Regions from separate parts of the Cytobacillus sp. BC1816 genome, predicted to be linked through region 1. Evidence: riboswitches for the same ligand, from Rfam matches in the RefSeq annotation. Region 1 holds a riboswitch; the other holds the start of a gene.
The links. Region 1 has a riboswitch for lysine ahead of ACR42H_RS23280 (Na+/H+ antiporter NhaC family protein). Riboswitches for the same ligand answer to the same signal wherever they lie in the genome.
Positions count from the first base shown of each region.

Region 2: another riboswitch for lysine. It lies ahead of ACR42H_RS21555 (aspartate kinase); the one in region 1 lies ahead of ACR42H_RS23280 (Na+/H+ antiporter NhaC family protein).

Region 1 covers NZ_CP195611.1:4,580,611-4,585,919, reverse strand. Annotated here, with positions in the region: gene ACR42H_RS23300 (DUF72 domain-containing protein) at 1-358, shown strand, start outside; gene ACR42H_RS23295 (YunC family protein) at 473-775, shown strand; gene ACR42H_RS23290 (HD-GYP domain-containing protein) at 1,114-2,208, shown strand; gene yunB (sporulation protein YunB) at 2,280-3,026, shown strand; lysine riboswitch at 3,092-3,298, shown strand; gene ACR42H_RS23280 (Na+/H+ antiporter NhaC family protein) at 3,457-5,034, shown strand; gene ACR42H_RS23275 (YsnF/AvaK domain-containing protein) at 5,125-5,309, opposite strand, start outside.
Region 2 covers NZ_CP195611.1:4,232,684-4,237,992, forward strand. Annotated here, with positions in the region: gene ACR42H_RS21545 (succinate dehydrogenase cytochrome b558 subunit) at 1-607, opposite strand, end outside; gene ACR42H_RS21550 (YslB family protein) at 957-1,409, shown strand; gene ACR42H_RS21555 (aspartate kinase) at 1,471-2,700, opposite strand; lysine riboswitch at 2,891-3,070, opposite strand; gene uvrC (excinuclease ABC subunit UvrC) at 3,199-4,992, opposite strand; gene trxA (thioredoxin) at 5,252-5,309, opposite strand, start outside.

The DNA.
Region 1 (5,309 bases):
AGGCTGGATTCACAGCATCTGTGATGAACCGCAAGCAGGTGAGGGTTCTGTTCCAACTGTCCTGGAAACAACCCATCCTGATAAGGTGCTTGTCCGGTTTCATGGCCGAAATTTTCATGGCTGGCAGAAAAAGAATGGAGACAATTGGCGAGAGGTCCGCTATCTTTACCGGTATAACGAAAAAGAACTTGCTGAATGGGCGTTACATCTAAGACAGCTTGAGGAAAATTGTAAAAATGTATTCGTTGTCTTCAATAATAACTCTGGCGGTGATGCGGCAGACAATGCTAAACAAATGATCCGACTTCTTGATATCGAATACCAGCAGCTCGCTCCCAGACAGCTTGATTTATTTTAAGCGGTGCCAGGCACCTATACCACTTCAGCTAACGGGTATAGGTGCCTGGCACTTTCACCCTTTTCCTTGTCCGTACATATTGTGTAAGGAAAAAGGAAAGGAGTGGCGGCAAGTATGATTGATTTAAAACCGATTGATATAGAAGGCCATACTTTTTTGAGTGTATCGGTGCAATTGCCGAAGACCAATCTGCTTGTGGTAACGAATGATAAAGGGTATATCATGTGCGGCGCCCTTGATGTAGCTCTGCTGAATGAGAAGCTTAAGGACCGCAAAGTAATTGCCGGCAGGGCGGTCGGCGTAAAAACCATAGAGCAGCTGTTAGATGCCCCCCTCGAATCTGTCACATATGAAGCAGAGGAACTGGGCATTATTAAAGGGACGATAGGAAGAGATGCACTTCTTAAAATGATCTAAAGGCATGCCTTGATAGGGATGTCTTTTTTATTGGATTTATATAAAGAGCTTCTACGGACACAAACTATTTTATCTGGAAAAAATCAGCTATCCGCACATAAATTTTTTTATCCGCACCTAAAAAACGGCTATCCGCACCTAAAAAACATAATGGAGTAAAAAAGCCCCGGAGTATAGAAAAGCACATTAAAGTTATCCTTAAAAACGGCATAAGAATCCATTTTTATAAAAAATTTGAGAACTTCCGCCAATGCTGGAATTTTGTCGTATAATGTAAATAAAACCAAATTATACCCGAAATATAAAGTAGCACTGAAAAAAGGATATGGGAGATACATATGAGATTAGCAGCAACCAATACAATTGAGACTGGCAGCGTTTTGGCCAAGGCTATATATAATGACAAGGGTCAGGTCCTCTTGCATGAAGGTGTGGAGCTGGCTGATAAATTAATATACAAATTGCAGGAAATGGGTATTACTTATGTGTATATCAGGGATTGGCGCACTGAGGATATCCAATATAAGGACCCTCTGACTGCCAAAATGCGAACGAAGGCTATCGAAACCATAGAATCGGTTCTGAAGGGTGTAGAAGCAAATAAAGATCTATCAGGCTCTTTAGTGATTGAGAAAGCCTCTAAACGGCTATCAGGGCTAGTTCGTCAACTCATCGGTGAAATAAGGGGAAATAGAGAGCTGCTTACGATCCTATCAGATGTTTATACATATGACCACTATATTTTCACACACTCCCTGAATGTAACCCTTTATTCTCTGGCAATCGGGATGAAACTTCAGCTCCTGCCAAAGGAACTTGAAATCCTGGGGCTAGGTGCTATTCTCCATGATGTAGGGAAAATGAAGGTGCCAGCAGATATTCTTTTGAAACCGGGTAAATTGACAGCGGAAGAATTTGAATCAATAAAGAAGCACCCTGAAGTTGGATTTAATATATTAAGAAGAGTAGAGACGATTCCGCTCCTTGTTGCACATTGTGCCTTTCAGCATCATGAGCGTTTGAATGGCACCGGCTACCCGCGCGGCCTTGAGGGAGACGAGATACATGACTTCGGCAAGATTATTGCGATAGCCGATGTATTTGATGCAGTAACATCAAATCGTATTTACAGACAGGCTATGCTTCCGCATGAAGGTCTGGAGATTTTATATGCAGGGGCAGAAAAGTTATTTGATAAAAGGATAATTGAAGTTTTTCGTCAAGCGGTTGCTGTATATCCTGTGGGTGTTACAGTCGAGCTGAATGATGGCCGGAAAGGCGTTGTCTGCCGGCAGAACGCGGGTCTGAGTGATAGGCCTGTCATACGCGTACTTGAAGAAAAAGGCAGGAATGTCGAGCCATATGAAGCAGATTTGAGGATTGAATTGAATTCTGTCATTATAGGATGCGATACGACTTTTGTACAACAATAAACTATTTTGGATTTTTGAGCCTAGTTCCCTCCTTTACAGCATACATATAGCTTGTAAAGGGGGGATTTGTTTTGGCAAAATTTCGCGGCCGGCTGCCCCGGAAAGGTCCTCTGCCATTTCGTTATGTATTTCTATTGACCTTTATATTTTTCGTCATCTCAACAGCTGCCGGCCTATGGATTATCAACGAAGGGCTAAAGCCCACACTCATGAGCTATGCCGATTCACAGACAAGGAAAATCGCATCATTGGTGATAAACAATGCGATTAATAAAAAAATTACCAATGTGATGGATTTGGAAGATATGTTTGAAGCAAGTGAAAGCGGTGTTGTCAGCATTAATGTGGAAAAGCTGAACAGGGTCAAAGCGGAAGTAACCGAACTGGTTCAGGATAATATTAAAAAGGCGGAAAAGGGCGATTTGGATGCATTGGAGTCCTTTACAGACGTGGAAATTAACACGGAACAAATGCAGAATACAAATGGAATTGTTTATTACGTGCCGCTTGGCCAGGCAACCAATAATGCGCTCCTCGGAAACTTGGGTCCCCGGATACCGGTAAAATTTAATGCAGTTGGATCTGTTACCTCCAATTTTATAACTGAAACAAAGGATCACGGCATTAATAATGTTGAAGTAAAGGTACTGGTCCGTCTGGATGTGCAGGTTCAAATCATTATTCCCTTTGCCACTAAAATTATCACTGTACAGGAGGATGTACTGGCCGCTTATGGCATTTACCCGGGAAAGGTCCCGCAATTTTACAATGGCGGAGGGGGCACCTCACCTTCAATAGAAATACCGGCCGGCCAATAACACTTGCAAATAGATTAGTATTTTGATAAAATTTCAATATAATTTCATAAAAACCTTATCATATCCGATGGGGTAGAGGCGCAAGATTCAAGAGTACGCTGTGCGAGGATGACAACTAAGACCGCAGCCGAAAGGGAATGTTGCCGAAGCATGATTAGTGAGTCAGAACTAATCTTGCTGGGGTTACTTCAAATAGGAGTAACACTGTCATTATGAGGGGAAAGTATGAATATACTTTGTCAAAGCCTTCATAATGGGGAGCTACAGATCGTGATGGAGAAACTAATTACTTCAAAAGAGTAATGATAGATTTTTCTCTATCGTTACTCTTTTTTTATTTTGACTCTGTCATCATCCTTGTTGTTCCCCTGATTGAAAAACGGACACGCCTTTAATGGAGTGATCCAAAAAAACAAGAGGAGGACAAGTAATGGCAAACACGATTTTCTCCCTGCTGCCGCCTTTGGTAGCAATCGCCATGGTTATCCTGACCAGGCGCGTATTGCTGTCATTGGGAGTGGGGATCGTCACAGCCGCATTATTGCTGGCTGAATTTAGCATCACAGAAACATTCAGCATCATTTGGGATGCTGTAAAGGGAATTTTTGTTTCAGACGGAGAGCTGAACACCTGGAATGTATATATTATTCTATTCTTGCTTGTATTAGGAGTTATTACTGCATTTATATCTATTTCAGGCGGAAGCCGCGCATTTGGAGAATGGGCGATGAAGCGTGTCAAGACCCGTGCAGGCGCACAGATTGTCGGAGCTGTTTTAGGTATTATCATATTCATTGACGACTATTTCAATGCTCTGGCAGTCGGCCAGATTTCACGACCGATTACAGACCGCCAGCGTGTATCCCGGGCGAAACTTGCTTATTTGATTGATTCGACTTCAGCACCTGTTTGTGTGGTTTCTCCAGTATCAAGCTGGGGAGCATATATTATTGCGCTGATTGGAACTATCCTTGCTGCCCATAATGTGACCGAGTATTCCGCTTTCTCGGCATTCATTCAAATGATCCCAATGAATCTTTATGTATGGACTACACTTGCTATTGTGTTTATTGTAGCATTAAGAGGCATGGAAATTGGGCCAATGAAGGTTCATGAGAAGCGTGCAGTTGAAGAGGGGCTTGTAATGGATCCTGAGAAGCCTGCACCTGGTGAACTCAAAGACGACCTTCCAACAAGTTCAAAAGGATCGGTTGGGGATCTTGTGTATCCGATTATTGCCCTTGTCATTGGTACAGTAGGTGCAATGCTTTGGACGGGATCCCAAGCGGTTGAAGGAGATGCGACGCTACTGCAAATCTTTGAAAACACAGATGTTTCAAAGTCTCTTATCCTTGGTGGCCTAATTGGTTTGTTTATCTCTATTGCATTATTCCTTCGACAGGCATATGTTTTAAAAGGAGTTAACGCAAATGTTTTTGGAGCAGGGGTATGGGAAGGCATTAAATCCATGCTTCCAGCTGTTTATATCTTACTGTTTGCCTGGGCGATTGTTGATTTGATCGGCCGTCTGGAAACTGGAAAATATTTGGCTGGTATTGTGGAAAGCTCCAATATGAGCACTTCCTGGCTTCCATTTTTACTCTTTGTCATAGCAGGCATTATGGCTTTTAGTACGGGAACTTCATGGGGATCTTTCGGCATCCTGCTTCCGATTGCTGGAGACATTGCTGCAGCAACGGATATCACGCTGTTATTGCCGGCTATGTCAGCTGTCCTTGCTGGAGCGGTTTTCGGAGATCATTGTTCACCGATTTCCGATACAACGATTCTTTCCTCAACTGGGGCAGGCTGTAACCATATAGACCATGTGATGACTCAGCTTCCATATGCCTTGATTTCAGCAGGGATCGCAGTTATTGGTTATTTAATCGTCGGGTTTACTGGCAGCACTGCTATCGCATTACTTACAGTGGCTGTTCTTGTAGCGGCATTTGCTTTCCTTGGCCGTGGCAAAAAAGAAGCCTGGCAGGAAAATAGGGCTAGTTAAACCTATAGAAAAAGGCTTTCTCTTTGAGAAGGCCTTTTTTTGTGTTCATTCATCATTATAAAAGGGGTCCCCCGGAAGGGACCCTTTTAATTATAGGTTGTCATTATTTCTTCCATTAAGAGAACGATTTAAGTCTTCATCGTCAGTAACATATTCACGGCCGCCTTCAAGATGTACTTCTTCTTTCTTAAGATTTTCTTTAACCTGCTGCGTTTCCTGAACTTCCCGTTTGCCTACGATAATCTCTTCAGTGACAACGGGCTTTTTGGAGACTT
Region 2 (5,309 bases), 350 kb from region 1:
AAATAAATGCTGTAAGAGCACGTACACCAACAATAGATAATGCAATGAAAATTCCGATCGTTACATAAGTGGAAATAACCTGTGAACGAGGAGATACTGTAATTCCCCAGCTGACAAGGAATGACCAAAGCCCATTAGCAAAGTGGAAAATCGCAGAAATGACTCCAATAATATAGAACCAGAACATAAATGGATTAGATAGGATGTTCTCCATCATCTGAAAGTTAACTTCTGCTCCAAATGCAGCCTGTACACGTGTTTCCCAAACATGCCATGCAACAAAAACCAGTGTAATGACACCTGAAACACGCTGCAGCATAAACATCCAGTTGCGGAAGTATCCATATCTGCTTGCGTTATTTTTTGCAGTAAAAGCAATATAAAGTCCATAGATTGCATGGAACAGCAAAGGTAGATAGATTACAAACGTTTCAAGGAATATTCTGAATGGAAGACTTTCCATGAAATGCGCTGCATTATTAAAAGATTCCTCTCCCCCTGTTGCAAAATGGTTCACTACAAGGTGCTGCACCAAAAACAAACCAACCGGTATAACCCCAAGTAATGAATGCAATCTGCGATTAAAAAACTCACGATTACCTGCCATAAACTTTCCCCCCCTGATTTTAAAAAAATGATGCTGAGCCCCCGCTCAGGACATCATCTCGAAAATGTTATTCATTTTCTTACAATTATGTGACATGTCCATTTTACTCCCAAGATAATAGAGCGTCAAGAAAACGGATACATAAAATGTTCCATATTAATAAAATTTTTAAAAAATATTTACGGCTAAAAAACATATATTATTCTGTGGTTCAATCTGACCTAGTTGCTGCTCTCCAGTATACTGAAATAGTAATTATTTCTATGCAAATCGTTCTATTTTTTCCCGAATTGATATTAACTCCCTCAGCATATTGTATATAATAGAATCATAGAAAGAGGGGAGACTATTGAGCGAATTAGCATCTGCGAAATCCACTAATGAAAATCACATACAGTCAGTTCCGGTTTTTGGCTATGAACTAATCCGGGAAGTGCTGCTGCATGACCTTTTGGGAAATGAAGCACCGGAAATTTTATATTGGGCCGGCAAAAGGATCGCACGCATGTATCCTCTGGAAACAGCCGGCCAGATTGCCGAGTTTTTTATAAATGCCGGCTGGGGAAATCTTTCCATCGCAAACGAATCGAAACATGAAATTGAAATGGAATTATCAAGCCAGCTGATTGCAGAACGCTGCAAAAAGAACCATAACTGCTCCTTTCAGCTTGAAGCCGGATTTATAGCCCAGCAGATTGAACTTCAAAAAGAAGTCATTTGTGAGGCATTCGAACATCCCCGCAAAAAAACTGGCAAAATCCTTATTACAGTGAAGTGGGACAAAAAGGATCCTGCTGAGTAATATCATATGTACAAACAATAAGCTATCAATTTTGATAGCTTATTGTTTGATATTCCTGGAATTAAGCCTTAACCGGAGAAACCGACAGCTTGAATGCATCATGTAAAGCATCAACTGCATCAATCATTTTGCTGTTTTCAACAACCGCCGATACTTTAATTTCTGATGTGCTTACCATTTTCACCGTTATTTCATTCGCGGAAAGTACTTCGAACATTTCTGCAGCCACACCCGGATTGGAAATCATGCCTGAGCCAACAATCGAAACTTTAGCAAGGCCGGATTCCCACTCAATTCTGTCATAATTTAATTGTTCTCTATGCTTTTCCAGCACTTTTACTGTATCTGTGAGATCTTCATTCTTTATTGAAAATGAAAGGTTTGTCGTCTGAGCCTCTGTCATGCTCTGGATAATGATATCAACGTTAATGCGATTTTTGGCAAGCGCCGAGAAAATAGTAGACAATCCAGTCAGTGAATTAGGAAGGCCAAGAATCGTCACCCTTGTTATATCATCCTCAAAAGCCACACCGCGCACGACTAAGTTTTGTTCCATTTTTACTTCCTCCTCAATGATTGTTCCGGCTTCCTTCTCAAGGCTTGAACGCACTTCAAGGGGAAGTCCATAATTTTTAGCAAATTCGACTGCTCTTGGATGGAGCACACCTGCCCCCAAATTGGCCAGTTCAAGCATTTCATCATAAGATACTGAATACAATTTTCTGGCATTCTTTATATAGCGGGGATCTGATGTAAATACCCCGGTAACATCAGTATAAATATCACATTTATCAGCTTTAAGTGCTGCAGCCAGTGCAACAGCCGTTGTATCAGAACCGCCTCGTCCAAGTGTGGTGATGGAACCATCTTCTGTCATCCCCTGGAAGCCTGCCACAATCACAATTTTCCCCTTGTTTAATTCACCTTGAATGGTGCCCGGATCAATATTCACTATCCTCGCATTGCCATGGACTGCTTCTGTTTTAATACCTGCCTGCCCCCCTGTAAAAGAAACGGCGGGATGACCTTTCGCATTTAAAGCCATCGCCAATAAAGAGATGGTCACCTGTTCGCCGGTTGTTAGCAGCATGTCCATTTCCCTTTTATTAGGTGAGGGGGAGATTTCCCTGGCCATGCCTACCAGCTGATCAGTTGTTTTGCCCATTGCCGAAACAACCACAACAACATCATTTCCCCGATTTTTTTCTTCAATTACCCGATTGGCAACATTTTGAATTCTGTCTACAGTCCCCACGGAGGTGCCCCCGAATTTCTGCACAATGATTCCCACAGCTTTCCCTTCTTTCTAAAGAACTAGTAACTTTGTGATTTGCCGTCCTATGTAAGTGAAGCATGACAGTTCACTCTGCTGTATTTGACAATGGCCTTAACTTTAAAATACCCTTTTGGGCAATAAAAAAAGCAATGGAATAGTTTACTATCCCATTGCTGTGCAGCCAAAGTATAAAAATGAGCAAACACAGTGAGATAGCTCTCCAGGACGGCATTGTCCTGACAATCCTGCATTTGTTCAATGCAGAACCAGCAGAAAAAATGATGAGATTTTCTCCACTTCGGCGAACGTACCCTTTCAAAGCTTTTCATGGAAGCTCATTCTTCTCCAAGCTTTTACTGATGAAGTTCGCACCTCTACCTTCACTTAACGATTCGGTTCACAGTCCAGAAACTTTGTTTGAACTAAATGAACATACGCTTTATCGCTATAAAGTGATATTGATATAAAGTTTGAATTAGTATAACATATCTGAAATTTTCTGTCTATATCCATTTATGACTTAGGATTTCCACTTTGTTCCTCAAGCCTCAACTTCAATTCATCAGCAACATTCTCAGGAATGCCTATTTTCCTAAACTCCTCAATTGGTGCTTCTTTCATTTTCTTTACAGATCCAAATGCTTTCAGCAGCTGTTTCTTTCGTTTTTCTCCTATTCCGGGAATATCATCAAGAATAGATTGAAAGGCACTTTTTCCACGAAGCTGGCGATGAAAAGTAATCGCAAAACGATGCACCTCGTCCTGAATTCTCTGAAGCAGATAAAATTCCTGGCTGTTCCTTGCAAGCGGAATAATTTGAAGAGGATTACCAAATAAGAGCTGAGAAGTCCTGTGCTTTTCATCCTTCACCAGGCCTGAAATCGGAATATCCAGTCCGAGCTCATTTTCAAGCACATCCCGTACAGCTTCAACATGCCCTTTTCCCCCATCAATCATAATTAAATCCGGAAGCGGCAGCTCTTCTTTCAATACCCTTGTATATCTGCGCCGGACCACTTCTCTCATGGATTCATAGTCATCAGGGCCTTTAACGGACTTAATTTTATATTTACGGTATTCTCTTTTCTCTGGTTTGCCATCAATAAAGACGATCATGGCTGAAACAGGGTCCGTTCCCTGGATATTTGAATTATCAAATGCTTCTATCCGGTGAGGAGTATAGATTCCAAGCTGATCCCCCAGATTTTCTACAGCCTTAATTGTCCGTTCTTCATCACGCTCAATTAAAGAAAACTTCTCCTGGAGAGCAATTTTTGCATTTTTATAAGCAAGCTTCACCAGGTCCTTTTTTTGTCCGCGCTGCGGTTTTAGCACTTTAACATCCAGAAGCTGTTCTGCCATTACAGCATCAACCGAATCCGGTGCCAATATTTCACGCGGTTTAAAGTGGTTTGTTTTTATATAAAACTGGCCGAGGAAAGTTAAGATTTCTTCTTCCGGCTCATTATAAATAGGGAACATTGATACATCCCGTTCAATGAGTTTACCCTGTCTGATGAAAAATACCTGAACACACATCCATCCTTTATCAACCGCATATCCAAATACATCCCGGTCTGTAAAGTCTGTCATTGTCATTTTTTGCTTTTCCATCGTTGCATCGATATGGGCAATTTTATCCCTGAGCTCCTTCGCCCTTTCAAAGTCCAATTCTTCTGCAGCTGCTGTCATTTTTGCAGTCAGGTCTTTTTTAATCTCTTTGTATCCGCCATTCAAGAATTTTGCAATCTCATCTGTCATTTGCTTATACTGGTCTTCACTTACGGCCTTCACGCATGGCGCAAGACATTGGCCTAAATGATAATAAAGGCAAACTCTGTCCGGAAGAGTTGAACATTTGCGGAGAGGATAAATTCGGTCGAGCAGCTTTTTTGTTTCATTGGCAGCCTGCACATTGGGATAAGGTCCGAAGTATTTTCCCCTGTCCTTTTTTACTTTTCTGGTTGTAATCAGACGGGGATGGCGTTCGGCCGTCAATTTGATAAAAGGGTAACTTTTATCGTCTTTCAGCATTACATTATATTTCGGATCATATTTCTTGATCAGATTCATCTCAAGGATCAATGCTTCCATATCTGAAGAAGTGACAATGTACTCAAAATCTACGATCTCATTAACAAGTCTTAATGTTTTTCCGTCATGTGAGCCTGTGAAATAGGATCTTACACGGTTTTTCAGGATTTTTGCCTTCCCCACGTATATAATGGTTCCCTGCCTGTCTTTCATCAAATAACAGCCCGGCTGGGCAGGAAGCAGCATCAGTTTATTTTTTATCGTATCATTCATGGCACTTCACCTCCCCGGTTAAAACTTTTTACTGAAGTTCTATTTATACATTATTTGATCTGCTCATTTTGGGGTGCAAGCTAGAAATAAAGCTAGTTTGCTCTGGCAGCAAACCAATATTATTTAGCCTCTAAAATGCAGATGGCACATTATTACCATCTTATTATATCAGCCTGGAAACCTGCAGCATAACAACAAAACACATATGACAAAAAAAATCCCGATGTCCTCTGGGGACACCGGGAAAATTCCTTATAAATTAAGCGTGTTTTGAAAGTAATTCAGCAAGAGCTTCTTTCGGCTGGAAACCAACCACT